3 regions of the Pseudonocardia sp. TMWB2A genome follow, and region 1 is predicted to be linked to each of the others. Evidence: riboswitches for the same ligand, from Rfam matches in the RefSeq annotation. Region 1 holds a riboswitch; each other region holds the start of a gene.
The links. Region 1 has a riboswitch for S-adenosylmethionine ahead of DMP17_RS36865 (putative leader peptide). Riboswitches for the same ligand answer to the same signal wherever they lie in the genome.
Positions count from the first base shown of each region.

Region 2: linked by a shared signal. The riboswitch ahead of thrC (threonine synthase) and the one ahead of DMP17_RS36865 (putative leader peptide) in region 1 are both predicted to bind S-adenosylmethionine.
Region 3: linked by a shared signal. The riboswitch ahead of DMP17_RS17330 (aminotransferase class V-fold PLP-dependent enzyme) and the one ahead of DMP17_RS36865 (putative leader peptide) in region 1 are both predicted to bind S-adenosylmethionine.

Region 1 is NZ_QKQY01000002.1:4,765,417-4,777,175, forward strand. It holds gene DMP17_RS36855 (NtaA/DmoA family FMN-dependent monooxygenase) at 1-1,123, opposite strand, end outside; gene DMP17_RS36860 (LLM class flavin-dependent oxidoreductase) at 1,120-2,379, opposite strand; gene DMP17_RS36865 (putative leader peptide) at 2,519-2,617, opposite strand; SAM riboswitch class I at 2,623-2,718, opposite strand; gene DMP17_RS36870 (ABC transporter substrate-binding protein) at 3,289-4,383, shown strand; gene DMP17_RS36875 (ABC transporter ATP-binding protein) at 4,412-5,212, shown strand; gene DMP17_RS36880 (ABC transporter permease) at 5,202-6,098, shown strand; gene DMP17_RS46555 (putative leader peptide) at 6,286-6,363, shown strand; gene DMP17_RS36885 (ABC transporter permease) at 6,753-7,598, shown strand; gene DMP17_RS36890 (ABC transporter ATP-binding protein) at 7,571-8,302, shown strand; gene DMP17_RS36895 (LLM class flavin-dependent oxidoreductase) at 8,299-9,414, shown strand; gene DMP17_RS36900 (Rrf2 family transcriptional regulator) at 9,411-10,496, shown strand; gene DMP17_RS36905 (cupin domain-containing protein) at 10,565-10,975, shown strand; gene DMP17_RS36910 (ABC transporter substrate-binding protein) at 10,972-11,759, shown strand, end outside.
Region 2 is NZ_QKQY01000002.1:673,274-685,032, forward strand. It holds gene DMP17_RS17510 (OsmC family protein) at 1-217, shown strand, start outside; gene DMP17_RS17515 (enoyl-CoA hydratase-related protein) at 235-1,023, shown strand; gene DMP17_RS17520 (endonuclease domain-containing protein) at 1,134-2,015, opposite strand; gene DMP17_RS17525 (NAD-dependent protein deacetylase) at 2,236-3,081, shown strand; gene DMP17_RS17530 (hypothetical protein) at 3,086-3,268, opposite strand; gene DMP17_RS17535 (zinc-binding dehydrogenase) at 3,313-4,278, shown strand; gene DMP17_RS17540 (MarR family winged helix-turn-helix transcriptional regulator) at 4,500-4,928, shown strand; gene lepA (translation elongation factor 4) at 5,015-6,877, opposite strand; gene cynS (cyanase) at 7,110-7,574, shown strand; gene rpsT (30S ribosomal protein S20) at 7,746-8,009, shown strand; gene holA (DNA polymerase III subunit delta) at 8,120-9,088, opposite strand; SAM riboswitch class I at 9,229-9,382, shown strand; gene thrC (threonine synthase) at 9,389-10,657, shown strand; partial or broken gene DMP17_RS17570 (ComEC/Rec2 family competence protein) at 10,898-11,759, opposite strand, start outside.
Region 3 is NZ_QKQY01000002.1:638,807-646,591, forward strand. It holds gene DMP17_RS17315 (antibiotic biosynthesis monooxygenase) at 190-519, opposite strand; gene DMP17_RS17320 (ArsR/SmtB family transcription factor) at 625-1,002, shown strand; gene DMP17_RS17325 (Fur family transcriptional regulator) at 999-1,451, shown strand; gene DMP17_RS17330 (aminotransferase class V-fold PLP-dependent enzyme) at 1,462-2,829, opposite strand; SAM riboswitch class IV at 2,873-2,987, opposite strand; gene DMP17_RS17335 (hypothetical protein) at 3,062-3,697, shown strand; gene DMP17_RS17340 (DUF2795 domain-containing protein) at 3,778-3,978, shown strand; gene DMP17_RS17345 (hypothetical protein) at 4,016-4,432, opposite strand; gene DMP17_RS17350 (isoprenyl transferase) at 4,429-5,214, opposite strand; gene DMP17_RS17355 (hypothetical protein) at 5,249-5,611, opposite strand; gene recO (DNA repair protein RecO) at 5,835-6,671, opposite strand; gene era (GTPase Era) at 6,692-7,594, opposite strand; gene lhgO (L-2-hydroxyglutarate oxidase) at 7,591-7,785, opposite strand, start outside.

The DNA.
Region 1 (11,759 bases):
CGCGGTCGAAGACGTGCGCGACGGTCTCGCGCAGGGAGTACCCGTGGGCGGCGGCGAGCTCGCGCCAGGCGGCGACGGTCGCGTGGGCGTCCTGGGTCAACGGGGCCCGGCCCTCGATCCACTTCGGGGCGTCGGGGGTGGGGTCGACGTCGGGCAGCGGGCCGTCCGGGTCGTAGGCGGACAGGTCCCGGTTCCACACCATCTCGGCGAGCACGATCGAGGTCCACGGGTCGACCTGCTGGTCGTGGATGTGGGCGTGCCGTTCGCGGGCCTCGGCGTCGGTGTCGCCGAGGACGACGCCCGCGCTGGGCAGGATCCGCACCTCGTCGGGGTCGCGGCCGGCCTTCCGGACGCGGGCCTTGACGTCGTCGTAGAAGGCGCGGGCCTCGTCGAACTTCTGGTAGCGGGAGAAGATCGCGTCGGCGGACGCGGCGGCGAAGTCGCGCCCGGCCGGGGACTCCCCGGCCTGCAGCACCACCGGGTGGCCCTGCGGGCTGCGCGGGGTGGTGAAGCGCCCGGCGATGTCGAACTGGTTGCCCGAGACCGCGAAGTCGCCGACGTGGCCGTCGCGCAGGAAGGTGCCCGACGCGGGGTCGGCGACGACGGCGTCGGAGCCCCAGGAGTCCCACAGCGCGCGGACCGCGGCGAGGGTCTCCCCCGCGCGCTCGTAGCGCTGGTGGTGGCCGAGGAACGCGCCGCGGCGGAAGTTCTCGCCGGTGGGGGCGTCGGAGCTGGTCACGACGTTCCACGCGGCCCGGCCGCCGGAGAGCAGGTCGAGCGTGGCGAACTTGCGGGCCAGCTCGTAGGGCTCGTTGAAGGTGGAGTTGATCGTCCCGGCCAGCCCGATGTGCTCGGTGACCGCGGCCAGCGCGGCGAGCACGGTGAAGGTGTCCGGGCGCCCGACGACGTCGGAGTCGAACACCTCACCGCCGCGGGTGCGCAGCCGCAGCCCCTCGGCGAGGAAAAGCAGGTCGAGCCTCCCGCGCTCGGCGGTGCGCGCCCAGTGCTCGAAGGACTCCCAGTCGATGTGGCTGCCGGAGGCGGGGTCGCTCCAGACGGTGTCGTGGTTGACGCCCGGGAAGTAGGCGCCGAGCACGATCTGCTTCCTGCCGGTCCTGGTCATGCGGTCGCTCCGGAGAGGGTCGGTACGGCGGTGGGATCCGCTCCCGGGGCGTAGCGGCTGACCGGGCGGGTCAGGCCGAAGCGCGCGCGCAGGGTGGTCTCGCCGTAGGTCGTGCGGAAGGCGCCGCGGGCCTGCAGCTCGGGCACCAGGCCGTCGACGACCGCGTCGAGGTCGGTCGGGAGGACGGCCGGGCGCAGGCGGTAGCCGTCGAGGCCGGCACGGCGCCAGGACAGCAGGGTGTCGGCGAGCCCGGTCGGGGTGGTGGCGAGGACGACGGCGTCGGAGGAGATCGGGTCGAGGGCGTCGAGGCGGGCGAGCCGGTCGCGGGCGGCGCGTTCGGTCGCCTCGAGGACCACGACGACGTCGCCGAGGATCCGCAGCGGCGGTGCGGTGCGGCCCACGGCGGCCTCGGCGGCCCGGACCTGGGCGACGATGCGGGCGGCGTCGTCGGCGTCGTGCGGGGTGGTGAACACGACGTCGCCGACCCGGGCGGCGAGCAGCGCCGGGGCGTAGCCGTGGGCCAGCGAGACGACCAGCGGCTGGCCCTGCGGCGGGCGCGGCACGATCGACGGCCCGGCGACGCCGAAGTGCTCCCCGGCGAAGTCGACCCGGTGCAGCTTGTCCCGGTCGACGAAGCGCCCGGTCAGGGCGTCGCGGATCTCGGCGTCGTCCTCCCAGGAGTCCCAGAGCCTGCGCACCACCTCGACGGCGTCGGCGGCCTCGCCGAACAGCTCGGCGACGAGCTCACGGGCGGCCGGGGTGTCGAGGTCGGCGCGGCGCAGGCCGGGGACGGTGCGGCGGCCGAAGTGGGCGGCCTCGTCGGCGCGCACCGAGGTCTGCACCCGCCAGCCGGCGCGGCCGCGGCTGTCGTGGTCGAGGGTGGACAGCGCCGACGCGACGTGGAACGGCTCGGTGTGGGTGGTGGTGACGGTCGGGACCAGCCCGATCCGTGAGGTCAGCGGCGCGAGGAAGGCGGCGACGAGGGAGGCGTCGAGCCGGCCCTGCACCCGGTCGGTGCGCCGGTCGGCGCCGCTCAGGTGGTCCCCGGACTGCAGCCCGAGTGCGTCCTCGATCGTGAGCAGGTCCAGCAGCCCGCGCTCGGCGGTGCGGGCCAGGTCGGTCCAGTAGCGGGCGGTGAACAGCTCGCCGGGGCGGGCGCCGGGCTCGCGCCAGGCGGCGGGGTGCCAGCCGGCACCCTCGAGCGCGACGGCCAGGTGCAGAGGGCCGTCGCCGGTGGTGGTGTCCGATGTGGACATACGGCATCGCTTTCTCGTCGAACGGGGGCACGACGGGACGACAAGGACGTCGGGGCGGCCCGCGGGACGCGGCGGCCGGGACGGGTGGCCGTCGTGGACGGCCGGGACGGGGTGGGCGGGGCGCCCGGCGGGACGCCGGTCAGGCCCGACAGGTGGCGCCCGCGACCCGCATCAGGTCGACGTGGCGGCGGTACCGGGGATGGTGCGCGGCACGCACCTGCTCGGCGACCGTGCGCATGGGTTCCTCCATCGAACCCGGCTGGAGCACCCGCTCCCGCGTGCTGCGGGGGGTTGCTGCGGCGTCGTCGAGCCGGGTCTCTCGGCCGCTCCGGATGGTGTGCGATCCGACTGTAGGTTTCCGGTGCCCGACGGTGTCAACCCGCATCACAGTCGAGTGACCTGCGCCGCAGCAAGTCTCCCGACCTGCGGAACCACCACCCGGATGCCAGGGAAGATGTCCGGACACGCTGACCGTGTTCCTGGTTGGTGGACGCCGGGTTGTCCGGAGAGGTGACCACCGCGCACCCTGGTCGGGTGACGATGAGCCAGCGGCGGCCCTCGCGCCCCGCACGGCTCGTGGGGGACGCGACGGCCCCCGTCCCCCAGCGGCAGGCGCGCACGGCGTGGCGCGCTGTGCCCCTGCGCCCTACCGGCCTCGAGCCGTTCTGGCCGAGCCGGCGCGCGCCCGCCTACAGCGAACTCTGTCGCTGACCGGTCTCCCGTCCCGCGGGCCGTAACGCCACGCCCCCGGCGTGCGAGGCACCCGCCGGACCGGGAACCGCCCGCCGGACACCACTCCGGCCCGCCACCCGTCCCGTACCCCGGCACGCCCTCCCAGGGCCGGCCGGCCCCGGCGCGCAGCGGTCGTCCCGACCGCCCGCCGCCCCCACGGAAGGACCCCGTCCCGCGATGTCCCCGCACGTCCTGCGTCCCGGATCCCGGGCGCGCACCGCCGCCGTCCTGCTCGCGCTGCTCACCGCGCTCGGGCTGCTGGCCGGCTGCTCCCGCGCCGACGAGAGCACCACCGCCGCGGGAGCCACCTCCCCCGCGACCGAGGTCCGCCTCGGCTACTTCCCGAACATCACCCACGCCCCCGCGCTGGTCGGGGTGAAGCAGGGCCTGTTCGCCGCCGAGCTGGGGAACACGAAGCTCACCACCCAGACGTTCAACGCCGGCCCGGACCAGGTCAACGCCCTGCTCGGCGGCTCGATCGACGTCGCGTTCATCGGTTCCGGCCCGGCGATCAACGCCTTCACCAAGTCGAACGGCGAGGCCGTGCGCCTCGTCGCGGGATCCACCTCGGCCGGCGCCCAGCTGGTGACCAGCCCGGACATCACCTCCCCCGAGCAGCTCAAGGGCAAGATCATCGCGACGCCGCAGCTGGGCAACACCCAGGACATCGCGCTGAAGACCTGGCTGTCGGAGAACAAGCTCCCGATCGGGCAGGGCCCGGCCGCGGTGACCGTGCAGAACATCGAGAACCCGCAGACCCTCGACCTGTTCAAGCAGGGCAAGGTCGCCGGCGGCTGGCTGCCCGAGCCGTGGAGCTCGCGCCTGGTCGACGCCGGGGCGAAGGTCCTGGTCGACGAGAAGTCCCTGTGGCCCGGCGGGAAGTTCCCGACGACCGTCGTCATCGTCCGGACCGAGTTCCTCCAGCAGCACCCGCAGACCGTCGAGGCGATCCTGCGGGGCGAGCAGAAGGCCATCGCGCTCATCCGCGACAACCCCGCCGAGGCGAAGACCGTCTCCAACGAGGCGATCGGCGAGATCACCGGCAAGCCGCTGGCGGCGAACATCCTCGACCGCGCCTTCACCGAGCTGTCCTTCGACTCCGATCCGCTCGCCTCGACCTTCCCGCAGCTGGCCAAGGACTCGGTCACGGCGGGCATCGCGAAGAGCGAGGCGAACCTGACCGGCTTCCTCGACCCGGCCGCGGTCGACGCGGTCCGGACCAGCTCCGGGGAGACCGCCGTGGACCCGGCCGGTCTCGCCGCCGCGAACTGACCTTTCCGATCGACGAGGGGAACCACCGATGACCGTCGACCTGACCACCCGGCGCCCGAGGACCCGCGGCACCGCCGTGGAGCTGTCCGGGGTCGCCAAGACCTTCGGCACCGGCACCGGGGCCGTGACCGCGCTCAACGGGATCGACCTGCGGGTCGGCGACGGCGAGTTCCTCTGCGTGCTCGGCGCGTCCGGCTGCGGCAAGTCGACGCTGCTGAACCTGCTCGCCGGGCTCGACGGGCCCACCGCGGGCGCGGTCCGGGTCGGGTCGGCGCGGCCGTCGTTCATGTTCCAGGAGGCCGCGCTCATGCCGTGGCTGACCGCGCTGCGCAACGTCGAGCTGCCGCTCAAGCTCGCCGGGCACGGCCGGTCGGCCCGGCGTGAGCGGGCCGAGGAGCTGCTCACCCTGGTACGGCTGGAGGGCCTGGGCGACAAGCGTCCGCACGAGCTGTCCGGCGGCATGCGCCAGCGCGTGTCGCTGGCCCGCGCCCTGGCCGCGGCCACAGGCCTCGGCGACACCCACGGCGCCGGGGGGCTCCTGCTGATGGACGAGCCGTTCGCCGCGCTCGACGCCATCACCCGCGACGTCCTGCAGGGCGAGCTGCTGCGGGTCTGGCGGGCCACCGGGACGACGATCGTGTTCGTCACCCACGACGTCCGCGAGGCCGTCCGGCTGGCCGAGCGGGTCGTGCTGCTGTCGTCGCGGCCGGGGACCGTCGTCCGCGAGTGGACGGTGCCCGCCGGCGGTCACGACGCCGAGGCGCAGGCCGAGCTGCACGACGACATCACCGGACGGCTGCGGGCGGTGATCACCAGCCATGCCGCGTGAGGAGTCCTCGATGACCGTCGTCGACGACGACCGCGACTCCGCGGCCGCCGTCGCCGGGCTCGACGCGCTCGACACCCCCGTCGAGCGGACGACGCCGTGGTGGCAGCGGTTCCTGCGGACCTGGCTGCCGCCGATCGTCGCGCTCGTGGCGATCGTGGTGGTCTGGCAGATCGTCTGGGCCTCGGCGGTCACGCCCGAGTACCGGCTGCCCGCCCCGGGCGCGGTGGCCGAGGCGTTCGGCGAGACCGTCGTCAGCGGCGAGATCTGGTCGATCCTGTGGACCTCGATCAGCCGGGCCGCGCTCGGCTTCCTGCTCGCCCTGGTGATCGCCACCCCGCTCGGCGTGGTCGTCGCCAAGGTGCCGCTGGTCCGTGCGGCGATCGGGCCGCTGCTCACCGGTCTCCAGTCGCTGCCGTCGGTGGCCTGGGTGCCCGCCGCGGTGCTGTGGTTCGGGCTGACCAACACCACGATCTTCTTCGTGGTCCTGCTCGGCTCGGTGCCCTCGATCGCGAACGGCCTGGTCGCGGGCATCGACCAGGTGCCGCCGATCCTGCCCCGGGCCGGCCAGGTCCTGGGCGCGACGGGCTACCAGATGGCCCGCTACGTCCTGCTCCCCGCGGCGCTGCCCGGCTACCTCGCCGGCTGCAAGCAGGGCTGGGCGTTCTCCTGGCGCTCGCTGATGGCCGCGGAGATCATCGCGGCCGGACCCGCGCTCGGGGTCGGGCTGGGCGCCTACCTGAAGAACGGCGCCGACGTGAACGACATCGTGCAGGTGTTCGCCGCGATCCTGCTGATCCTCATCGTCGGCATCGGGGTCGAGCTGCTGGTCTTCCGGCCGCTGGAGCGACGGGTGCTGCGCGCCCGGGGGCTGGCGCTCACCGTCTGACCCGGCCGTCGACCTCCCCGTCCCACGACCGGGCCGCCCGTACGAACCCGCGTACGGGCGGCCAGGTCGTGCGTGATCCGAGGTGTCCGGACGGGTTCCCGCACCCGTTCCCACCAGCCGAAACGTCGTGACTCCAATCCCAACTCCAAGGGTTGGGTTTCGAGCCCGGGGCGGTTACCGTCACCGTATGACCGTTCCGGTTCCGCTGACCACGCGCGCGCACATCGACCTCGCGCGCGTCGCGTCGGCGCTCTGTCGGTCCTGACCCGGGCACGGCCCACCGCGCCGCCCGGTCCCGCTCGACGGCGCCCCCGACCGCACCACCCCGGCGTGCCGCGCCTGTGGTGCCGGTCCGGCACCCCGGCCGGCCGGGTGGCCCCGCCCGGTGTGCGCCACCGCCGGGCGGGCGGACCACCGCGGCTCCGCACCCCGCCGGCGCACCCGGCCACCTGACGACACCCGTCCCACCGGCCCCGTGGGGCAGACCGGTCCCACCGTGCCCGCCCGACACGGCCGGTTCCGGCGTGCCGGTACCTCCGGCACCCCACCCCCGTACCCGGCCCGTCCCCGCGACGGCCCACGAGCCCGCCACCTCCGCCCGGCACCCGCACCGCCCGGGCCGGCCGGCGTGCCCTCCGAACCCCAGGAGCCCCCATGACGACCGTCTCCGAACGGGAGCGCACCAGCTCCCCGCCCGAGGTCGAGACCCTCCGCACCCGGCACACCCGCGGACCGGACCGGGTCCCCCGCTGGGTGGTCAAGACCGCGTCCCCGGTCGTGCTCATCGGGCTGTGGCAGGTGCTGTCGAGCACCGGCGTCCTCCCGCGCGACGTCCTCGCCTCCCCCGCGACCGTCGCGGTCACGGCCGCCGAGATGTGGGCCGACGGTGCGCTGCAGAGCGCGGTGGCGGTGTCGAGCGTGCGGGTGCTGTCCGGCATCGCGATCGGTGTCGTCGCCGCGGTCCTGCTCGCCACCCTGTCCGGGCTCTTCCGGCGCGGCGAGGACGTGATCGACGCGCCCGTGCAGATGCTGCGCACGGTGCCCGTCATCGGGCTCATCCCGCTGCTGATCATCTGGTTCGGCATCGGCGAGGAGCCCAAGATCGCGCTGATCGCGCTGGCGGTGACCTTCCCGCTCTACATGAACCTCTTCGGTGGCATCCGCAACGTCGACGCGACGCTCGTCGAGGCCGCCCGCACCCTCGGCCTGGGCTGGTTCGGCCAGGTCCGGCACGTGATCCTGCCGTCGGCGATGCCCCAGTTCCTGGTCGGGCTGCGCTACTCGCTCGGCACCGCGTGGCTCGCCCTGGTCTTCGGCGAGACGATCAACGCGACGTCGGGGATCGGCTACGAGATGAACACCGCCCGGGAGTTCTTCCAGACCGACGTCATCGTCGTCTGCCTCGCGCTCTACGCGGTGCTCGGGCTGGTCGGCGACCTCGTCGTGCGCACCCTGGAGAGGGGGCTGCTGTCGTGGCGACCGGCGTTCAGCGGGCGGTGAGGCCCGTCTCGGTCCGCGGCCTGAGCCGGCACTTCGGTGACCGGGCCGTCCTGACCGACCTCGACCTGGACATCGAGCCCGGCGAGTTCGTCGCCCTGCTCGGCGCCTCGGGCTGCGGCAAGTCCACCCTGCTGCGGATCCTGGCCGACCTCGACAACGACGTCAGCGGCGAGGTCACCGTCGCCCGGCGCCGCGCCGTCGGCTTCCAGGCACCCCGCCTGCTGCCGTGGAAGAGGGTGTGGCGCAACGTCGTGCTGGGCCTGCCCGGACGGCCGGACCGCGCCCGCGCCGAGGCCGCGCTGACCGAGGTCGGCCTCGCCCACCGCACCGACGTGTGGCCCAAGGTCCTGTCCGGCGGCGAGGCGCAGCGGGCCGCGCTGGCCCGCGCCCTGGTCCGCGACCCGGACCTGCTGCTGCTCGACGAGCCGTTCTCCGCGCTCGACGCGCTGACCCGGATCACCGCCCGCGGGCTCGTCGACGAGCTGTGGCAGCGCCACCGCTGCGCGGTGCTGCTGGTGACCCACGACGTGGAGGAGGCGCTCGTCCTGGCCGACCGCGTCCTGGTGATGGACGGCGGCCGGATCGCGCACGACGCGCCGATCCCGTTCCCCCGGCCGCGCGACGTCACCGACCCCGCCTTCCAACACCTGCGGGCCGACCTGCTCGGCAGGCTCGGCGTGCACCGACCCCAGGAGCGAGCGTGAGCATCGAGTTCATCGGCATGATCGGGACCCAGGAGGTCTCCGAGATCCGGCCCGCCACCGGCCCCGTCCTGGACCCGGCCGTCGTCCGCCGGTTCGCCGCCGCCCACGAGGAGGCCGGCTTCGACAAGGTCCTCATCGGGCACTCGTCGTCGACGCCCGACGGGCTGCAGGTCGCCGCGTACGCCGCCGCGCACACCGACCGGCTCGGCTTCCTGGTCGCGCACCGGCCCGGCTTCACCGCGCCCACCCTGGCCGCCCGCCAGTACGCCACGCTCGACCACGTCAGCGGGGGCGGCCGGGTCGCGATGCACGTCATCTCCGGGGGCAGCGACACCGACCAGCGCCGCGACGGCGACTGGCTGGACAAGGACGAGCGCTACGCCCGCACCGACGAGTACCTCTCCGTCGTCCGCCGGGCCTGGACCGACCCCGAGCCCTTCGACCACACCGGCGAGCACTACCGGGTCGCCGGCGTCGCCCAGGAGATCCGTCCGCTCGGCCCGATCCCGGTGTACTTCGGCGGGTCCTCCGACGCCGCGTACCGGGTGGGCGGGCGGCACGCCGACGTGTTCGCGCTCTGGGGCGAGCCCCTCGCCGGGACCGCCGAGCAGATCGCCCGGGTGCACGACGCCGCCCGCGCCGCGGGCCGCACCGAGCCGCCCCGGATCAGCGTGTCCTTCCGCCCGATCCTCGGCGACACCGAGGAGCAGGCGTGGGCACGCGCCCACGACGTCCGGGACCGGATCGTCGCCGCCCGGGGCGGGCACGGCTCGTTCACCGGCACCCGGATGCGCGAGCCGGGGGCCCCGGCCAACGTCGGCTCGCAGCGGCTGCTCGCCGCCGCCGAGGCCGGTGAGCTGCACGACCGCTGCCTGTGGACCGCCACCGCGGCCGCCTCCGGCGCGGCCGGCAACTCCACCGCGCTCGTCGGCACCCCGGACACCGTCGCCGCGGCGCTCGCCGACTACGCCGACATCGGGGTCACCACCCTGCTGATCCGCGGCTACGACCCGATCGACGACGCCCGCCGCTACGGCAGCGAGCTGCTGCCCGCCGTCCGGGCCGAGCTGGCCCGGCGCGCGGCCACCGCCGGGGTGGGGGTCCCCGCGTGAGCGCACCCGCCACCGCCGGCACCGTGTGGACCCCCGAGGGCACCTCGCGCGGCACCGTCGCCGTCCTGACCGGCCGGGGGGAGCACCCCGGTCTCTACGCCCGGCTCGGCCGACGGCTCGCCGTCGACGGCTGGACCCTCGCCGTGCCCGGCCCCGGCGCCGGGGTGGACGAGGTCGGCGCCGCGCTGGCCGGCGCGACCGGGGCCCGGGTGCTGCTCGGGTCCGACACCGGTGCGCTGCGCGCCTGGGAGCTGGCCGCCACCGTCCGGCCGGACGGGCTCGTGCTGGCGGGGCTGCCCACCGGCGCCCCGGGGGCACCGCCGGCGGACCGGGCCGGGGAGCTCGACGCCCGCACCGCCTGCCCGGTGCACCGTGGGCTGCTCGAGTCCGACCCCGACTTCACCTGGGGCGCGTTCGCGCAGGCGCCGCCCCCGCCGCCGTCGGACCCGCTGCCCGGCTCCCCCGTGCTGTGGCTGCACGGCGACGCCGACCCGGTGGCCCCGGTTGCCGGGATCCGGGCGCTGGCCCGCCCGGGCGACGACGTCGCCGTCGTCGTCGACGGGGTGCACGACGTGCTCAACGACCAGTTCCACCGGATCGTCGCCGCCCGGCTCGTGCAGTTCCTCGAGCGCCTCGCCAAGGGCGCCCGGTTCGCCGAGGAGACGCCGACCGCCGCGGCGGAACCGGTCCGCGCGCGCCGCGCCGCGCCGCTGACCGTCTCGGCGCGGCTGGACCACGCGATGCGCGCACTGGCCGAGCTCGTCGCCGCCGACGGCGCGACCGTCACCTGCGACGCGATGGCGCGCGCCCGCGGCGTCCCGCTGAACTCGCTGGTCAACGTGATGCTCGCGCTGCGCCGGGCCGGCCTGGTGACCAGCCGCCGCGGCTGCGAGGGCGGCTACCGGCTGGCCCGGCCGGCCGCGGAGATCACCGTCGCCGACGTCGTGCGCGCCACCGAGGGCTCGATCGCCCAGGTCCGCGACGGCGGTCCGGCCGCGCCGCTGTGGGCGGACCTGGAACGCACCGTCGCCGACTTCCTGACCACCCGCACCCTGACCGCCCTGGAGGGCGATACCCGGTGACCACGCACCCGCACGGGACCGACCCGTTCCACCCCGACCTCGTTCCCACCCCGCCCGACCACGCCCGGGTGCACCTCGTCCGGGGCGCCGAGCTGTCCGCCGACACCGCCCAGACCAGCGGCATGTCCCGCCGCGAGGCGGTGAGCGGACGGACCGTCGGCTCGTCGAAGCTCTGGACCGGTGAGACGCACGTCGCGCCCGCCACGAACTCCGGGGACCACCACCACGGCGAGGCGGAGACCTCGATCTACGTCGTCTCCGGCCGGCCGCGGTTCGTCTTCCACGACGGCACCGGCGAGGTGGTCCTGCAGACCGAGCCCGGCGACTACGTGTTCGTGCCGCCGTGGGTCCCGCACCGCGAGGAGAACCCCGACCCGGAGGTGCCGGCCGTCGTCGTGATCTCCCGCAGCACCCAGGAGGGGATCGTCGTGAACCTCCCCTCGCTCACCCCGCTCACCGACCCGGAGACCACCCCGTGACCCGCCGACCGCTGCTCGCCCTGCCCGCCGTGCTCGCCGCGCTGGCGCTGCTGCTCACCGGCTGCTCCGGCGCCGCCGACGACGGCCCGGCCGACCTGTCGCAGGTCACCCTGCGGGTCGGCGACCAGGCCGGCATCCAGCAGGCGCTGGTGAACGCCTCCGGCGCCCTCGACGGCGCCCCCTACCGGGTGGAGTGGGCGCAGTTCCCGGCCGCCGCGCCGCTGCTGGAGGCACTGCGCGGCGAGGCGATCGACGTCGGCATCGCCGGCGACGCACCCACCCTGACCGCGCTGTCCTCCACCGACCGCATCAAGATCGTCGAGGCGACCCGCTCCCCCAGCCAGGGCGGCCTCGCGCTGCTCGTGCCGAAGGACTCCCCGATCCGGTCGGTCGCCGACCTGCGCGGGAAGAAGGTCTCGCCGACCACCCAGGGCAGCATCGGCCACTACCTGCTGCTGCGGGCGCTGGAGGAGGCCGGCGTGCGGCCGGACGAGGTGACGATCTCGTTCCTGCAGCCGGTCGACGCGGCCGCCGCGATGAACTCGGGTGCGATCGACGCCTGGTCCACCTGGGACCCCTACACCGCGGTCGCGCAGCAGGAGTCCGGCGCGCGGATCCTGCGCGACGCGAAGGGCCTCGGCACCGGGCTGACCTTCCTCGACGCCAACACGGCGGCGCTGGAGGACGCGGGCACCCGCGCCGCGCTCACCGACTTCACCGAGCGCTACGGCCGTGCCCTGCAGTGGGCCCGGGAGCACCAGCAGCAGAACGCCGCGATCTACGC
Region 2 (11,759 bases), 4.1 Mb from region 1:
CGTCGCCGCCGACTTCAACCCGACGACGATGACCACCGGTACCCACCGCGACGGCGAGACCACCTTCCAGAACCTGCGGGTCGACGCCGTGATCACCACCGACGGCACCGACGAGCAGGTCGCGCAGCTGGCCCGGGAGACCGAGCGCCGCTGCCCGGTGTCGCAGCTGTTCGCCCTGGCCGGGGTGTCGATCACCAGCACCTGGACGAAGGCCTGAGGTCCTAGTCTGCGGGGGTGGCAGACACCGTCGACTCCCCCGAGCTCGTCCACCTGGCCGTCGAGGCCGGGATCGCGACGATCACCCTGGACTCCCCGCGCAACCGCAACGCACTCTCGGCGCAGCTGCGCCGGGAGCTGATCGCGCACCTCGACGCGGCGATCGCCGACGACGCGGTGCGGGTCATCGTGCTGACCCACACCGGCACGGTGTTCTGCGCGGGCATGGACCTCAAGGAGTCCCGCGGTGCGGGCGCCGAGCAGCAGGGTGTCACCGAGGTGCCGCGGATCCTGACGACGCTGTGGGACTCCCCCAAGCCGGTCGTCGCCCGGCTGTCGGGCCCGGCCCGCGCCGGTGGGGTCGGGATCGTGGCGGCGTGCGACATCGCCGTCGCCGCCGAGCCGGTCACCTTCGCCTTCTCCGAGGTCCGCATCGGGGTCGTGCCCGCGGTCATCTCGGTGACCGTGCTGCCCCGGCTGTCCGCCCGCGCCGCGCACGAGCTCTTCCTGACCGGGGAGACCTTCGACGCGCGGCGCGCGGCGGCCGTCGGGCTGATCAACAGCGCCGTCCCGGCGGAGACCCTCGACGACGAGGTGGCCCGCTACACCGGCATGCTGCGCCTCGGTGCGCCCGGTGCCCTGGCCGGGGCGAAGGCGATGCTGCGCCGCGAGCGCCCGGCGACGATGACCGACGACTTCGCCGCGATGAACACGCTGTCCGCCTCGTACTTCGCCTCCGAGGAGGGGCAGGAGGGCATCCTGGCCTTCGGGGAGAAGCGGACGCCGTCCTGGGTGCCGGAGGGCTGAGCCCCGCGCCCCGGCCCGGCCCTGGCCCGCCCCGGCTCGCAACGACCTGGCTCGGCCCGGGCCGGCCCGGCGAGTGGCACACCAGGCACCTCGGACCCCCTCGGGCGGGTTCACGGCGTACCACTCGGCGCGTGGTCCAGCGCCCGGCCGATCTCCGCGACGATGCGCCCCGGCTCGTCGCGCAGGTCGAACCGGGTGTAGCGGTAGATCCGCCACCCGGCGTCGACGAGTCGGGTCACCCTCGTGGCGTCGCGCAGGACCCGGTCGGAGCCGGTGTGGTCGGCGCCCTCGTACTCGATGCCGACGCGCACCGCGGGATAGGCGAGGTCGAGCCACACCGCGCGACGCCGGGCGTCGTCGAGCACCGGGTGCTGGACCTCCGGTCGCGGCAGGCCGGCCCGGACCAGGAGCAACCGCAGCCGGGTCTCGGGCGGGGACATGGCACGCCGGTCGGCGAGCCCCAGGACGCCCGGAACGCCGGCCACCCCGCGCAGCCCCCCGTAGCGGACCGCGAAGTTCAGCAGCAGGTCCGGGGCGAACCCGTGCCGGAACGCCAGCGCGTCCACCGCGACGACGGCGTCGGTCTCGTCGCGGCCCCGGGCCAGGTCGAACGCGGTCCGCAGCGGCGTGGTGACCCGGACCCCGTCGCACCACCCGATCTCACCGGGGTGCAGCCGGTCGCGGCGCACGCGCACCCCGGCCGGGGTCCGGGCCCGGACCGGGAGCACCACGTCGACCGGCGCCCCGACCGGCGCGCACGGGGCGCCGGACAGCTCCGCCGCGGCCCATCCCGCGATCACCCCGCGACCGCCGGACCAGCGGAACACCGCCCGGCACCGGTCGGCGTGCCCGAGCGGGACGAGGTGCCGGGCGGCCCAGGTGTCGGGCAGCACCCGGACGAACGCCGGGCCCTGCAGCCGTCGCGCCGTCACGAGGCCCGCGCCGACGGCGGCCGAGCCACGGAAGATCAGGGGCCACCCCGGCACGTCCACCGACGCAGGATCCGGGCACACCGCGCCGGGCGGGGCCGTTCGGCGTCCCCGGTGTGCGATCGCGAACCGGTCCGGTCGCCGGGGTCCGCCGAGTGGCACACCACGGCCCCGGGACCGGCCCCCGACGGGTTCATGGCGTGCCACTCGGCGTATGCCGGCGGGGCGGAGGAGCGGGCCGCCGAGGGGCGGGGAGCCGCCGGGCGCGCCTACCCTGGAGGGCATGAGCGTCCCCGTCGTCAGCACCGACCCGGGCGCGGCACTGGACCTGCTCGGTGGGCGGCGCCTCGTCGTCCTCACCGGGGCCGGGCTGTCCACCGACTCCGGCATCCCGGACTACCGCGGTCCGGGCTCGCGACCGCGCAACCCGATGACCTACTCCGAGTTCGTGTCCGGGGAGCCCGCGCAGCGGCGGTACTGGGCGCGCAGCCACGTCGGCTGGGCCCGGATGCGCCGCGCCGACCCCAACCCCGGACACCGCGCGCTGGCCGCGCTGGGGGCGGCGGGCGTCGTCGACGGGCTGATCACGCAGAACGTCGACGGCCTGCACTCCGTGGCCGGCAGCCGCGGCGTGGTCGACCTGCACGGGCGCATCGACGAGGTCGTCTGCCTGGACTGCCGTCGGATCACCCCGCGCGACGCGCTGCAGGCCCGGCTCACCGCGCTCAACCCCGGCTTCACCGAGGCGCACAGCGCGCAGGTCGAGACGGCCCCCGACGGCGACGCCGCGGTGGAGATCACCGACGGCTTCCGGATCGCGCCGTGCGCGTCCTGCGGCGGGGTCCTCAAACCGCACGTCGTGTTCTTCGGGGAGAACGTGCCGAAGGACCGGGTGGCGCGCTGCTACGCGATGGTGGCCGCGCTGACCCCCGAGGACGGCGCGCTGCTCGTCGCCGGGTCCTCGCTCACCGTCATGTCGGGGCTGCGGTTCGTCCGGGCCGCGCACCGGGCCGAGGTGCCGGTCGTGATCGTCAACCGCGGGGTGACCCGGGGCGACGAGCTCGCCGACCTGCGCGTCGACGCGGGCTGCTCGGAGGCGCTGGCCGCACTCGCGGCCCAGCCGGTCTGAGCGCTCAGGCCCCGCCGCCGCGACGCCCGCGGGGCGTGTCGAAGCGCCGGGTGGCGCGGTCGGCACCGATCGCGACCAGCGCGCACGCGGGCAGGACCACCACCGTCACGAACACGACCTGCACCACGAACGGCAGGCCGGTGAGCCACAGCTCGAACGCGTCCCAGCCGTCGATGATCGTGCGCACACTCCACACGGTAGTCCCCGGGCCCAGGCATTAGGTTCGGGGCCATGTTCGCTGTCTACGCGCAGGAGCCCAACGCCGACGCTCCCCTCGACTCCCTCGTCGTGGGCGAGCGGCCCGACCCGGAGGTCCCCGACGGCTGGGTCTCCGTCAACGTCTCCGCCGCCAGCCTCAACATGCACGACCTGTGGACGCTGCGCGGGGTCGGCATCAAGCCCGACCAGTTCCCGATGATCCTCGGCTGCGACGGCGCCGGGACCCTCGACGACGGCACCGAGGTCGTCCTCTACCCGATCATCGGCGACCCGGACTGGCGCGGCGACGAGACACTCGACCCGAAGCGCACCCTGCTCACCGAGCGCCACCAGGGCACGATGGCCGACAAGGTGATCGTCCCGGCGCGCAACGCGGTCCCCGCCCCGAAGGGCCTCACGCCCGCCCAGGGCGCCGTCCTGGGCACCGCCTGGCTGACCGCGTACCGGATGCTGTTCACCAAGTCGGGCCTGCAGCCGGGCCAGACGGTGCTCGTCCAGGGCGCCTCCGGCGGCGTCTCGACGGCGCTGGTCCAGCTGGGCCGCGCCGCGGGCTTCCAGGTGTGGGTCACCGGCCGCGACGAGGAGAAGCGCGCGCTGGCCGAGCGGCTCGGCGCGCACGCCACGTTCGAGTCCGGGGCGAAGCTGCCGGGCAAGGTCGACGCCGTCATGGAGTCGGTCGGCGAGGCCACCTGGAAGCACTCCATGCGGGCGCTGCGCCCCGGTGGCCGCATCGTCATCTGCGGCTCCACCTCGGGCCCGAACCCGCCCGCGGACCTGCAGCGGCTGTTCTTCCTCCAGCTCGAGGTGGTCGGCTCGACCATGGGGACGCGGCAGGAGCTCGCGGATCTCATGAACTTCGTGGCGACGGCCGGGATCGCGCCGGAGATCGGGACCGAACTGCCGATGGAGTCCGCGAAGGAGGCGTTCGAGGCGATGTCCGCGGGGCGCACGGCGGGGAAGATCGTCCTGACCCGCTAGGGCGTTACGTGATCCGGGTGTGATGCAGTCGTGATGTCGTTGGTGGACGTCAAGCGGTCTACGAAATCGCTGGTCGTCGGCCTGTCCGTCATCGCTGCGTGACGACCGCCCGGCGCTCGGGGGACGTTTGCCCAGGACAGGGTCGGATTTCGCCCGTTCGGCAAGTACAGTGCGTCATCGTGACCGAGCCTTTCAGTCGACGGGCGTCGGGGACTGCCACCATGGCTGCCCCGACGCCTGGAGCCGCGGGTGTCGTCGAGTTCCTGGACCGGGTCGACCACGCCGTGGCCACAGCCCTGTCCACCAACCCGTCCTCGACGGACGTCAGCCGTGACGGCTGGCGGGTCCTGTTGATGCTCGCCCGCGGCACCGGCCGCAGCATGGGCGAGGTCGCGGGACACACGTCGCTGCCCGCCCCCACGGCCACCCGGATCGTGGACCGCCTCGTCGAGAAGAAGCTGGCCTACCGGTCGGCCGACCCGCTCGACCGGCGCCGTGTGCTGGTGCACCTGTCGGCCGAGGGACGGACGGTCGTCGAGTCCGTCTGCCAGCGGGTGCAGCGCATCCTGTCGCCGCGCCGTGCCCCCGCCGCCCGGCCCGCGCCGTGCGACGGGCCGATCCCCGGCCCCCGGGCGGGCTCGGTCATGTAGACCGCCCCCCGCGCTCCCCCGCCCCCACCACGTACACCTCGGGCCCGACCCCCAGCTGGGAGTCGGGCCCGCTTCGCGCCCGGGGGCTACTTCTTGGGCTTCTCGGTGGCCGTCCCGCCGCCGGTGGACAGCGCGGCGACGAAGGCCTCCTGCGGGACGTCGACGCGGCCGATCGTCTTCATCCGCTTCTTGCCCTCCTTCTGCTTCTCCAGCAGCTTGCGCTTGCGGGAAATGTCGCCGCCGTAGCACTTGGCGAGGACGTCCTTACGGATCGCGCGGATCGTCTCGCGGGCGATGATCCGGGCGCCGACGGCGGCCTGGATCGGCACCTCGAACTGCTGGCGCGGGATGAGCTCGCGCAGCTTGGTCGCCATCGAGGTGCCGTAGGAGTACGCCGACTCCTTGTGCACGATCGCGGAGAACGCGTCGACGGCCTCGCCCTGCAGCAGGATGTCGACCTTGACCAGGTCGGCCACCTGCTCGCCGGCCTCCTCGTAGTCGAGGCTGGCGTAGCCGCGCGTGCGGGACTTCAGGTTGTCGAAGAAGTCGAAGATGATCTCGCCGAGCGGCATCGTGTAGCGCAGCTCGACGCGGGTCTCGGACAGGTAGTCCATCCCGCCGAGCTGGCCGCGCCGGCTCTGGCACAGCTCCATGATCGTGCCGACGAACTCCGACGGCGCCAGGATGGTGATCTTGGTGATCGGCTCGCGGACCTCGGCGACCTTGCCCACCGGCCAGTCGCTGGGGTTGGTCACCTCGATCTCCTCGCCGTCGTCGGTGGTGACCTGGTAGACGACGTTGGGCGCGGTGGAGATCAGGTCGAGGTCGAACTCGCGCTCGAGCCGCTCGCGGGTGATCTCCAGGTGCAGCAGGCCGAGGAAGCCGCAGCGGAAGCCGAAGCCCAGCGCGGCCGAGGTCTCCGGCTCGTAGGTGAGCGCGGCGTCGTTGAGCTGCAGCTTGTCCAGCGCCTCACGCAGGTCGGGATACTGCGACCCGTCGATCGGGTAGAGCCCGGAGTAGACCATCGGCTGCGGCTCGCGGTAGCCCGTCAGCGCGTCCGTCGCACCGTTGCGCTTGCTGGTGACGGTGTCGCCGACCTTGGACTGGCGGACGTCCTTCACCCCGGTGATGAGGTAGCCGACCTCGCCGACGCCGAGGCCGTCGGACGGTTTGGGCTCCGGGGAGACGATCCCGATCTCGAGCAGCTCGTGCTCGGCACCGGTGGACATCATCTTGATCTTCTCGCGAGGCGAGAGCTTCCCGTCGACGACCCGGATGTAGGTGACGACGCCGCGGTAGGTGTCGTAGACCGAGTCGAAGATCATCGCCCGGGCGGGGGCGTCGGCGTCGCCGACCGGGGCGGGGACCTGCGCGATGACGGCGTCGAGCACCGCCTCCACACCCTCACCGGTCTTGGCGCTGCAGCGCAGCACGTCCTCCGGCTCGCAGCCGGTGATGTGCGCGATCTCCGCGGCGTAGCGCTCCGGGTCCGCCGCCGGCAGGTCGATCTTGTTGAGGACCGGGATGATGTGCAGGTCCTTCTCCATGGCCAGGTACAGGTTGGCCAGGGTCTGGGCCTCGATCCCCTGCGCGGCGTCGACCAGCAGGATCGCGCCCTCGCACGCCTCGAGCGCCCGGGACACCTCGTAGGTGAAGTCGACGTGGCCCGGGGTGTCGATCAGGTGCAGCACGTGCTCGGTCTCGACACCGTCGGCGTTCTTCGCGGTCCACGGCAGCCGCACGTTCTGCGCCTTGATCGTGATGCCGCGCTCGCGCTCGATGTCCATCCGGTCCAGGTACTGGGCCCGGGCGTCACGCGCGCTGAGCACCCCGGTGACCTGCAGCATCCGGTCGGCCAGGGTCGACTTCCCGTGGTCGATGTGGGCGATGATGCAGAAGTTCCGGATGCGCTCCGGCGGGGTGAACGTGCGGTCGGCGTACGTCGTCACTCGGCTGTACTCGGCTTTCGCTCATGCGTGGGGCTTCGGGCACTTCGGGTGCTCAGGGCACTCGGGGCTCGGGGCACTGGGACCCATCGTCCCATGTCGGGCCGGGCGACCGCCGTGGTGGCACCGCAGGTCGTCACACGCCGTTCACGCGCGGGCTCCCGGCGTTGCCGCCCCCGGCCCGGGGCGCGCACGATCGGGTCCGCCCCACGCCGCCCGACGCAGGAGGATCACCGTGTTCGTCAGCCCCCTCACCCCGCTCGACCGGCTCGGCGCCGCCCGCATCGTGCTGGCCCAGAAGAAGCGGCTCGGCCTGCGCTGGGACGCGGTCGCCGAGGCCGTCGGCGCGTCCCTCGAATGGTCCACCTCGGCCCTGCTGGGCCAGCAGACGATGACCCGCGAGCAGGCCGAGGCCGCCGGGAACCTGCTGGACCTCGACGCCGACGTCGTCGACGCCCTCACCCTCCCGCCGGTCCGCGGCGCGGCCGCGGTGGACCTCACCGACCCGCTGGTCTACCGCCTCTCGGAGATGGTGCAGGTCTACGGGACGACGATCTCCGAGCTCGTCCGCGAGGAGTTCGGCGACGGCATCGTGTCCGCGATCGACTTCGAGCTCGACCTCGCGCGGGTGCCCGACCCGAAGGGCGACCGGGCCGTGATCACGCTGAACGGGAAGTTCCTGCCCTACCGCGTCTGGTGACCCGGCACAGGGCGCGACGACGCCGCTGGTAACCTTGTGCGTCGAGCGCTCGGCGTGCTCGCCCGAAACGGCCTGGACCCTCTCTCCAGTGATGCTGTTCGGTGCCGCCGGAGCGGACCCGGACGAGAACACTCACCAGCCGACCAGCAGGCAGGAAGACCAGAGGCAGACGTGGCCAACATCAAGTCGCAGATCAAGCGAGTCAAGACCAACGAGAAGCGCCGGCAGCGCAACAAGTCGGTGAAGTCGTCGGTCAAGACCGCGATCCGCCACTTCCGCGAGGCCGCCGACTCCGGCGCCGACAACGTCGTGGAGCTGCAGCGCAAGGCGGCCAAGGCCCTCGACAAGGCGGCCGGCAAGGGCGTCATCCACCGGAACCAGGCGGCGAACCGCAAGTCGGCCCTGGCCAAGCGTCTCAACGACGTCCAGGCCTGAGCCACCCCGGTTCTTCCGACGACGGCGCCGCCCCACCCGGGCGGCGCCGTCGTCATGTTTCCGGGCCCGCCCGGGGTCGCGCCGTCGGTGCGCTCCGGGGTCCGGCCGGGTCAGCGCGGGGTGCGCGCGGAGACGACGGCCAGCACGGCCCGCTCCAACGCGTACCCGGCGTCCGCGGCGACACCCTTGACGTCGGCGTTCACCCGCGCCGTCGCCGCGATCGCGACGGCGAGCTGCTCCGGGCGCCACTGCCGGACCGTCTGCTGCGCCTTCCGGATCTTCCAGGGCGGCATGCCCAGCTCCCCGGCCAGCCGGTTCGGGTCGCCCCGCCCGGCCGAGCCGACCTTGGCCAGTGTGCGCACCGAGTCCGCGAGCGCGTCGGCGATCAGCACGTGCGGGACACCGAGCACCAGCGCCCACCGCAGCGCCTCCATCGCCGCCCGCCGGTCCCCCGCGACCGCCGCGTCGGCCACCGCGAAGCCCGAGGACTCGGCCCGGCCGCGGTGGTAGCGCCGCACCCCGGCCTCGTCCACGGCACCACCGGTGTCCGCGACGAGCTGCCCGGCCGCGGCCGCCAGCTCCCGCAGGTCCGACCCGACCGCCTCGACCAGCACCGCGAGCGCCCCGGGCGTGATCGTGCCGCCGTGGCGGCGGACCTCGTCACGCACGAAGTCCGACCGCTCGTCGGCGCGGGTGATGCGGTTGCAGGTGACCGTGTGCGCCCCGGCCTTGCGCATCAGGTCCAGGACCGCCTTGCCCTTCGCTCCCCCGGCGTGCTGGACCACGAGCACGATCCCGTCGGCCGGGTCCTTCACGTAGTCGGCGATGGCGGCGGTCATGTCCTTGTTCGCGTCCTGACCGTGGGTGAGCACAATCACCCTGCCCTCCGCGAAGAGCGAGGGGCTGAGGTGCCCGGCGAGCTCGCCGGGTGCCACCTCGGAGGTGCGGAAGCGGCGCAACTCGGTCTCCGGATCGCGCTGCCGGGCGCGCCGGACCAGGTCGGACACCGCCCGCTCGGCCAGGAACTCCTCGTCCCCGACGACCAGCTGCAGCGGGCCCGGTTCGCTCGTGCTGCTCACACCCCCATGGTGGCCCACACCCCCGACAACGGGTGAGCCGCGTCCCGACCGGAGGACGTCGTCTGGCGGTGGGGTGCCCCGCTCGCGTACGGTCGTCGTCGATTCCGGCGCCCGGCGTCCGGAGCACCACAACCGCATATGGCTCATCCAGAGGGGCAGAGGGAACGGCCCGTTGAAGCCCCGGCAACCGGCGTCGCACGACGATCCGCCCAGACCTGCGCATCCCGCGTGGTGAGGACGTCGACGAACACGGTGCCAATTCCGGCCCGCCACGTCCGGCGGGACAGATGAGGAGATCTCGTGACTCTCACTGCTGCGCCCGAAACCACCTCCGCCTACGACCTCGGCTCCGCGCGCGCTCTCGCGTGCCGCGAGTGCCGCCACGAGATCCCGCTCGCCGCGGAGTTCGCGTGTCCGCGCTGTTTCGGCCCCCTCGAGGTCGCCTACGAGTTCCCGAAGGTCACCCGCGCCTCCATCGAGGCGGGGCCGAAGTCGATCTGGCGCTACAAGGACCTGCTGCCGGTCCCGTCGACCGTCGAGCAGCACGCGAACACCGAGCCCGGCCTGACCCGGCTGATCGAGGCCGACAACCTGGCCCGCGCGCTCGGCGTCCGCAAGATCTGGATCAAGGACGACACGGGCAACCCGACGCACTCGTTCAAGGACCGCGTCGTCGCCGTCGCCCTCGCCGCCGCTCGTGAGCTCGGCTTCTCGGTGCTGTGCTGCCCCTCGACGGGCAACCTGGCCAACGCCGTCGCCGCCGCGGCCGCCCGCGCCGGCTGGGACTCGGTCGTGCTGATCCCGTCCTCGCTGGAGCAGGCGAAGATCGTCACCACCGCCGTCTACGGCGGCACCCTGCTCGCCGTCGACGGCAACTACGACGACGTCAACCGGCTCGCCACCGAGCTGGCCGCCGAGCACGAGGACTGGGCGTTCGTGAACGTCAACGTCCGGCCGTACTACGCCGAGGGCTCGAAGACCCTGGGCTACGAGGTCGCCGAGCAGCTCGGCTGGCGGCTCCCGCAGCAGGTCGTCGTCCCGGTCGCGTCCGGCTCCCAGCTCACCAAGATCGACAAGGGGTTCACCGAGCTCGGCACCCTGGGTCTGGTCGAGCCCACCCCGTACACCGTGTTCGGTGCCCAGGCCACCGGCTGCTCGCCGGTCGCGCGGGCCTTCGAGGCCGGCCACGACGTGATCCAGCCGCAGAAGCCGGACACCATCGCGCGCTCGCTGGCGATCGGAAACCCGGCCGACGGCCCGTACGTCCTCGACTCGGTGCGCCGCACCGGCGGCTCGGTCGGCCACGTCTCCGACGAGGAGGTCGTCGCCGGCATCCGGCTCCTGGCCCGCACCGAGGGTGTGTTCGCCGAGACCGCGGGCGGGGTCACCATCGCGACCACCAAGAAGCTGCTCGAGGCCGGGGCGCTCGACCCCGACGCCGAGACCGTCCTCATGATCACCGGCGACGGCCTCAAGACCCTCGACGCCGTCTCCGGCGAGGTCGGCCCGACGGCGACCGTGCCGTCGACGTCCGCCGCGGTCCGCGAGGCGCTGGCGAACCTGGGCTGACCGGCCCCGCCGGCCGGGCGCCGGACGGGGGTCGCCCCGCGCGACCACCGTCAGCCCGGCCGGGTCGTCGCCGGTCAGGGCCAGGTCACCGGACCGGTCGGTGCGGGCGACGACGATCCCCGCCCCGGCCAGCCGGTCCACCAGCTCCGGGTTGGGGTGCCGGTAGCTGTTGCCGTTGCCGACGCTGATCACCGCCGCCCGCGGCGCGACGGCCGTGATCAGCCGCGGGACCACCTTGCGGGACCCGTGGTGGGGCATCTTCAGCACGTCCGCCCGCAGGTCGGCACCGGAGTCGATCAGGTCGTCCTGGGCGACCAGCTCGGCGTCGCCGGTCAGCAGGATCGTCGCGGCCGGGGTGGTCGCGCGCAGCAGCAGCGAGATGTCGTTGACCGCCGTCCCGTCGCTGCCGTCGACCGTCAGGGGCGGGTGGACCGGGCCGAGGACCTGCAGGCGCAGCTCCGGCCAGCCCAGCTCCATCCCGCGCGCGAGCCCCACCACCGGGGCACCGGCCTCCTCGGCGCGCCGGGTGATGTCGCGCAGCCCGGACGCCGGTTCCCGTACCGGCCCGACGGCGATGCCGCCCGCGGCGCGGCCACGCAGCGCGCCGGCGAGGCCGCCGTCGTGGTCGGCGTGGAAGTGGGTGATCACCACGAGCTCCAGGACCCGGACGCCGAGCCGGTCCAGGCAGGTGTCGACGGCGTCGTCGGTCGGCCCGGTGTCGACCAGGACGGCGTGCCCGGGGGTACCGGTGGCGAGGACGAGCGCGTCGCCCTGACCGACGTCGCAGGCCACCATCCGCCATCCGGCGGGCGGCCAGCCGGGCGGTGCGAACCGGGTCGGGACGAGGACGACGAGCAGCCCGACCAGCAGGGCCAGCAACAGCGCCCGCAGCCGGGGCACCCGGCCCATCGCCAGCAGCACGACCAGCACCCCGGTGAGCAGCAGCGCGCCGCCCGCCCCCGCGGGCCACGGCACGGTGGCACCGGGCACCGCGGCGGCCCGGTCCCCGACCACCACCAGCCACCACACGAACGGTCCCGCCAGCCAGGCGCAGCACCACGCGGCGGCCGGGCTCACCGCGGACAGCACCGCGCCGAGCACG
Region 3 (7,785 bases), 4.1 Mb from region 1:
ACCGTCGCCGCGCACCGGGAGCGGGGGAAGCCCGTCACCCGTCCGGCTGTGGACGGTCCCGGCTCGCGCCGGGCGTCGAGCGCGCGCTGTGGACAACCAGGCCCCTCCGCCGCACCTCGCACACGTTCCTGCGACCTCGCACGCTCTGCAGCGGCTGCGAGGTCGCAGGAACGTGTGCGAGGTCGGAGGTCAGCTCAGCAGGCTGGGGTGGTGGACGGGGGTGGCGCGGGGGGTGACCGTGATCAGGGACTCGTAGGTCGCCTCGGTGGTCGTGTCGGCCTCGGCCAGCAGCGGGTGCACGTGCTCACGGACCTCGAACGGCCCCAGGGCGCGTCGGTAGGCGTCGACGGAGTCGAAGCGGACGGTCAGGACCCACTGCCCGGCGTCCTCGATCGCCCGGCCCGCCTCACCCCCGCGGCAGCCCGGCCGGGCGGCCAGGAGCTCCAGGGCACGGGCCGCGCGCGTGGTGAACGCGGACTCCTCGGAGGGGGACACGCGGAAGCGGCAGACCAGCAGCACGGCGCGACGATAACGAACACGCCTACCATGTCGGGTGCGGCCGGCACGGCACAGCAGCGCCGGGGGGTGTGGCCGCCGCCTCCGGGGAACGGACGGGTCCACCACATGTCTGCCGCAGCCCAGACCACGCACGCACCGGGAGCCGGCCCGGGTGCGGACGACGACCACCACCCCGCGCCCGAGCCCGGCCCGACCCGCGACCCGCGCACCCTCGCCGCCGCGGGCGACCTGCTGCGGGCACTCGCCGCACCGGTCCGGATCGCCATCGTCCTGCAGCTGCTGGAACACTCCCGGTGCGTCCACGACCTGGTGGACGCGCTCGGGGTCACCCAGCCCCTGATCAGCCAGCACCTGCGGGTCCTCAAGGCCGCCGGGGTGGTCGAGGGCGAGCGGAAGGGCCGTGAGGTGCTGTACTCGCTGGTGGACGACCACCTGGCGCACATCGTGGTGGACGCCGTCGCCCACGTCGAGGAGGACACGTGACGGAGACGACCGACCGGACGACCGCGGCGACGATCACACAGCGGTCCACCGCCGGGCCGCGCGGCATCCGCGCCACCCGGCAGCGGGCCGCCGTCACCGCGCTGCTCGACCGCCTGGAGGACTTCCGGTCCGCCCAGGAGATCCACGAGGAGCTGCGGCGCGCCGGTGAGGGCATCGGCCTGACCACGGTCTACCGGACCCTGCAGACCCTCGCCGACGGCGGCGAGGTCGACGTGCTGCGGGTCGCGTCCGGCGAGGCGGTCTACCGGCGCTGCGAGACAGAGCACCACCACCATCACCTGGTGTGCCGCCGGTGCGGCGCCGCCGTCGAGATCGAGGGCCCCGCGGTGGAGTCCTGGACCGAGTCGGTCGCGCAGAAGCACGGCTTCACCGAGGTGTCGCACACCCTGGAGATCTTCGGCCTCTGCGGCCGCTGCTCGGCGGGCTGACGCCCCGGGCTCAGTCCCCGCAGCCGGGGACGGCGGGCAGCTCCCGGTCCCGGGCGAACGGGTCGGCCGGGCGCGGGTCCGGGGTGGGCGCCCACCGGCCGTCGACGAGAGCGTAGGTCCAGGCCGGACCGCGCCGCGCCAGGTCGGTCAGCGCGTCGACCAGCCGGTCGACGTCGGAGGGGCCGGTGCGCAGGCCCAGCGAGGCGCGCACCGCGTCGCCGCCGCCGGTGAGCCGCTCCAGCAGCGGGTGCGCGCAGAACCGCCCGTCGCGGACACCGATGCCGTACTCGGCGGACAGCGCCGCCGCGACGAGGCCCGCGGGCAACTCGCCGAGGGTGAACGAGACGGTCGCGGTGCGGTCGGCGTCGGGCCCGTCGTCGAAGCAGGACAGGACCCGCAGGCCGGGGGCGGTCGCCAGGCCCGCGCGCAGCCGGGCGGCGAGCTCGCGCTCGTGGGCGGGCACGGCGTCGTCGATCAGGTCCTCGAGGGTGCGGCAGGCCGCGCCCAGCGCAGCGGCGCCGAGCACGTTCGGGGTGCCGCCCTCGTGGCGCTGCGGTGCGGGCAGCCACTCGGTGACGGTCTCCCCACCGGCCACGGCGACCGAGCGGACCGCTCCCCCGCCCGCGACGTGCGGCTCGGCGGCGTCGAGCCAGTCCCGGCGACCGACGAGGACCCCGGCGCCGTAGGGCGCGTAGAGCTTGTGCCCGGACAGCGCGACGTAGTCCGCGCCCCACCCGGCCAGGTCGACGCGCCGGTGCGGGGCGAGCTGCGCGGCGTCGACGCACAGCCGGGCGCCCGCGGCGTGCGCGATCCGGGCGATCTCGGCGACCGGGAGGAGCTCGCCGGTCACGTTGGACGCACCGGTGACCGCGACCAGCGCGGCGTCGGGACGGGCGGCGAGCTCGGCCCGCAGCGCGTCGAGGGTCGCGGCGATGCTGCGACCGGCCCGCACGACCCGGTGCTCGGCGCCGCCGGTACCGCCCCGCCAGGCCAGCAGCGTCGCGTGGTGCTCCAGGTCGAGGGTCACCACCGGGCCGGGCACGGCGCGGGCGAGCAGGCCGAGCGCGTCGGTGGTGTTGCGGGTGAACACCACGACGTCGTCGGCGCGGGCCCGGACGAACCGGGCGACGTCGGCGCGGGCGTTCTCCACCAGGGCGGTGCAGACCTTCGAGGTCCAGCCGGCGCCGCGGTGCACGCTGCCGTGGTAGGGCAGCACCTGCGCGACGTGCGCGGCGACGCTCTCCAGCGCCGGCGCCGACGCGGCGGAGTCGAGGTCGCAGTAGCGGGCCCACCCGCCGTCGACGAGCGGGACGGTGAGGTCCGCGCCGACGACACGGGGCAGCGCGTGCTGGACGGAACGCGACAGGGCGAGGGTCATGATCGGGCCTCCGGCCGATCTCGGGGACCCGGCGTGGCGCACGGATCCGCGCTTGCCGACTGCGGGTGTCGCGTCGGCCCGGTCATCACCCGGGGCACCCCACCGCGGAGGAGGGTTGCCGTCCAGCGAGCCGGGGCTTCGCGCTGGCACTCGTGACCTTCGCCGCCGAAGCTAGCACACCGTCTCAGAAGGAGACACCGTGACCGTCGCCACCCCGGATAGCGTCTGAACGATGACCGACACGCAACCCGCCCCGGGCACGGTACGGCGGATCGACGTCCCGGAGTCCGGCGAGCTTGCCCAGCTGGCGGCGGTGTTCGACGACCTGCAGTACGTGCTGCAGTGCTGCGAGCACCTGGTGACCGCGCTCGGCGGTCCGGAGTCCGGCCCGGTCCGGGTGGCCGCCGACCCGGCCCTGGTCGAGGCACTGTGGACCGGCGCGGTGATCGGCTACGTGCGCTGCTTCTCCGGCCGCACCAAGACCCTCACGAAGGACGACCTGTCCACCCTGGAGCTCGAGGGTGACGTCACCGGGTTCCACGACATGATGTCGACGCTGCGCGACCACTACGCGTCGCGGCACGTCAACCCGCGTGAGTCCTACGAGATCGGCGTCGCCCAGTCCAACGACGGCGCCCCGCGCGGTGTCGCGGTCGTCTCCACCCCGCGCCCCCAGGTCGACGAGACCACGGTGCGGCTGCTCGGCCGGGTCGCCTACGGCCTGTCCGGGCTGGTGGACGCGCGGATGACCAAGGCCCAGAACGACGTGCTGGGCGTGGCGCACGCGATGACCGCGGGCCAGCTGGCGGCGCTGCCGATCGTGCACCTCAGCGACGCCGGGGAGGCGGACCCCGCCGGGGAGGGCTGACCGTCGTGCGGCCGTCCCGTGCATGGACGGCCGCACACCGGCTATCCGGTCACCGAACGTCCACGACGAGAGGTGACCCCATGACATCCCGTACGACGACCGCCGACGCCGTCCGCAGCGCCCTGCACGGTCTCGAGTTCCCCGCCTCCAAGGACGACCTGGCGTGGACCGCCGAGCGCAACGGCGCCGACGCCGCGACGGTCGAGGCCCTGCGTTCGGCACCGGCCGAGGACTACACCTCGGTCGACGCCGTCGTCGCGGCCGTCGACACCGGCGAGTGACGGGTCCGGCCGGGGGTGCGCCCCCGGCCGGGCGGTCTCAGCTCCCGACCAGCTCCGCGCGCATGCTCGACGCCGAGGACACGACCAGCATCAGCAGGGTGCCCATCGGCCCCTCGCCCAGCCCGGCCGCGGGGAAGGCGTAGCGCAGCGTCACGTCCCAGCCGCGCTCGCCGCGCACCACCCGGGGCGTGCCGAACAGGCCCTCCCCCACCCCGAGGCCGACCCGTCGCGGCACGTCGTGCTCCGGGTCCGCGGACTCCGGCAGGTCCCACGCGACGACGCAGGTCAGGTTGAGGACCGGCAGGCCCTCCTCCAGCTCGGTGCCCTGCACCACGCACAGCACGCCGCCGTGGGCGAAGGTCAGCGCGCCGTCGTCGTCGGTGGTGACGTCGTGGAACCGCTCCAGCGCACCCTTGGCGGTGGCGAGCATCCCGGAGATCACATCGGTGGTCACGGTGTCACTCCCGTCGTGGCGTCCACGGCTCCCCCGAAACGCCGGTCCCGGCGCGCGTAGATCTCGATCGCCTGCCAGATGTGGCGGCGGTCGAAGTCCGGGAACAGCGTGTCCAGGAAGACCATCTCGGCGTAGGCGCTCTGCCAGAGCAGGAAGTTCGACGTCCGCTGCTCCCCCGAGGAGCGCACGAACAGGTCGACGTCGGGCATGTCCGGCTCGTCGAGGTACCGGGCCAGCATCCGCTCGTCGATCTTGTCGGGGTTGATCCGGCCCTCCGCGGCGAGCCGGGCGAGCTGCCGCACCGAGTCGACGATCTCGGCGCGGCCGCCGTAGTTGACGCACATGGTCAGGTTCAGCACGTCGTTGCCGCGGGTGCGCTCCTCGGCGATCTCCAGCTCCTTGATCACCGAGCGCCACAGCCGCGGGCGCCGGCCCGCCCAGCGGACCCGGACCCCCATCGCGTCCATCTCGTCGACGCGGCGGCGGATCACGTCGCGGTTGAAGCCCATCAGGAACCGGACCTCGTCGGGGCTGCGCCGCCAGTTCTCGGTGGAGAACGCGTACGCCGACAGCCAGCGCACGCCCAGGTCGATGCAGCCGCGGGCGACGTCCATCAGCGAGGCCTCGCCCCGCTTGTGGCCCTCCGTGCGGGGCAGGCCGCGGGCGTTGGCCCAGCGGCCGTTGCCGTCCATCACGAGGGCGACGTGGCGCGGCACCAGCTCCGGCGGGATCGCCGGGGGCCGGGCACCGGACGGGTGCGGTGCGGGAGGCTGGAACGGCACGTCGCCGACCTTACGTCGGGGACGGCGGACGGGTTCAGTCGCGGTGGTCGGGCTGCGGCCAGGCCGGCACGGCCGGGTCCTCCAGCCGCTCGATGGTCTCGCGCAGCCGGCGCATCCCGCGGTGCCCGCGGATCCGGTCGGCCTCCGACATCGGCTCGGACTCGTCGGGCCGGATCACCGGCAGCATCGGGATGGCCGGCCACGCGCCGTCCTCGGTGCGGGCCCGGACCTGACGCATCGCGCGGGTCGGCCCGTCCTGCGGGGACTCCGGCATCGCCTCGGTGCGGACCGGGAACTGCTGGGTGGGCGGCACCGGGATGCGCTGCGTGGCGGCCGGGAGACGGTGGGTGCGACCGGTGTGGTCGTCGTCCGGCGGCGGGGTGTGGGGTCGGTTCACGACTGCCTCTCCGACGGGGCTGGGGTCCCCTCGATCACAGGAGCGTAACGAGACGGCGGAACCGGTTGCCCGTCGAAAGCGACGATCACCCGGTGGAGTCGGCGGAAGTCCCGTGCGACGCGACCGGCGGCACCGCGACGGGCGGCGCGCCCGCACGTCAACCGCTCGACGAAGCGGACGGGCCGCTCACGGCACCCCACACGGGGACGAAAGTCTGATCGGACTAGCCAGGGAGGGCGTCCGGGGGTGTCGCCGCTCCGCCGTCCGGCGGTTCCGGGGCGGGCCCCGGCACCCCGGGTGCGACGACGGCGGCGGGCCGGACCCGGGCGCGGCGGTCGACCAGGGGCAGCGAGCGCAGCTGCCGCTCCAGGTGCCACTGCAGGTGCGCCGCGACCAGGCCGCTGGCCTCACGCCGGGTCGGGGTGCCCGAGGCGTCCGCGGTGTCCCAGTCGCCGTGCAGCAGCGCGGACAGCAGGGCCACCGTCTCGGTCGCCGGGGTCACCGAGCCCGGCGGGCGGCAGCGCGGGCACACCATGCCGCCGCCGGCGACGGTGAACGACCGGTGCGGGCCGGGCGTCGCGCAGCGCGCGCACTCCGACAGCGACGGCGCCCACCCCGCGTGGCTCATCGCCCGCAGCAGGAACGCGTCGAGCACCAGGGCCGGTTCACGGGCGCCGTCGGCCAGCGCCCGGGTGGCGCCGAGCAGCAGCAGGTACACCCGCAGGCTCGGCTCACCCTCCTCGGACACCAGCCGGTCCGCGGTCTCCAGGATCGCGCAGCCGCAGGAGTACGCCGACCAGTCCGCGACGATCGCCGGGGCGAACGCGTCGACGGTCTGGGCCTGGGTGACCACGTCCAGCGTGCGGCCGGTGTAGCACTGGACGTCGACGTGGTTGAACGGCTCCAGCCGGGCACCCCACCGCGACCGGGTGCGGCGCACGCCCTTGGCGACCACCCGGATCTTGCCGTGCTGACGGGTCAGCATCGTGATGATCCGGTCCGCCTCGCCCAGCTTCTGCACCCGGAGCACGATCCCGGTGTCGCGGTAGAGCTGGGCCACGCACCCAGTCTAGGTCCTGCTCAGAACCCCAGCTTGCGCAGCTGCTTCGGGTCCCGCTGCCAGTCCTCGGCGATCTTCACGTGCAGGTCGAGGTGCACCCGGGTGCCCAGCAGCTTCTCGATCTGGCGACGGGCGTCGCTGCCGACCTGCTTGAGCCGGGCACCGCCCTTGCCGATCACGATGCCCTTCTGGCTGGACCGCTCGACGTAGATGATCGCGTAGATCTCCAGCAGGTCCTTCTTCTCGATCGTCTCCTCGACGACGACGGCGATCGAGTGCGGCAGCTCGTCGCGCACGCCCTCCAGCGCCGCCTCCCGCACGAGCTCGGCGACGAGCACGTCGGTCGGCTCGTCGGTGAGGTCGCCGTCCGGGTAGAGCTGCGGGCCCTCCGGCAGCAGCCCGACCAGCAGGTCCGAGAGCAGCGACACCTGGAAACCCGACCGCGCCGAGGTCGGCACGACCTCGGTGAACTCCATCAGGGCCGACACCTCGGTGAGCCGCTCGGCGACCTGCTCGGGGCGGGCGGTGTCGGTCTTGGTGACGACGGCGACCACCGGGGTGTGCGCGGCGATCCGCCGCAGCTCCTCGGCGATGAACCGGTCGCCCTTGCCGACCTTCTCGTTGGCGGGCACGCAGAACCCGACGACGTCGACCTCGGACCAGGTCTCGCGCACCAGGTCGTTGAGCCGTGACCCGAGCAGGGTCCGCGGGCGGTGCAGCCCCGGGGTGTCGACCAGGACGATCTGGGCGTCCGGGCGGTGCACGATCCCGCGGATCGCGTGCCGGGTGGTCTGCGGGCGCGAGGAGGTGATCGCGATCTTCTCCCCGACCAGCGCGTTGGTCAGCGTCGACTTGCCGGCGTTGGGCCTGCCGACGAAGCAGGCGAACCCGGACCGGAAGCCCTCGGGCTGTGCGCCGGTCACGCCGCACCCAGCCGGTCGAGGATCTCGCGGCCGATCGGCAGGGCCGCCGTCGCCGCCGGGGAGGGTGCGTTCAGCACGTGCAGGATCGAGCCGGGGCGGCCCGCGCCGTCCGGACCGGCCTGGTCGAGGAACAGGAAGTCGTCGACCAGGGTGCCGTCGGCCTTCACCGCCTGGGCCCGCACCCCGGCGCC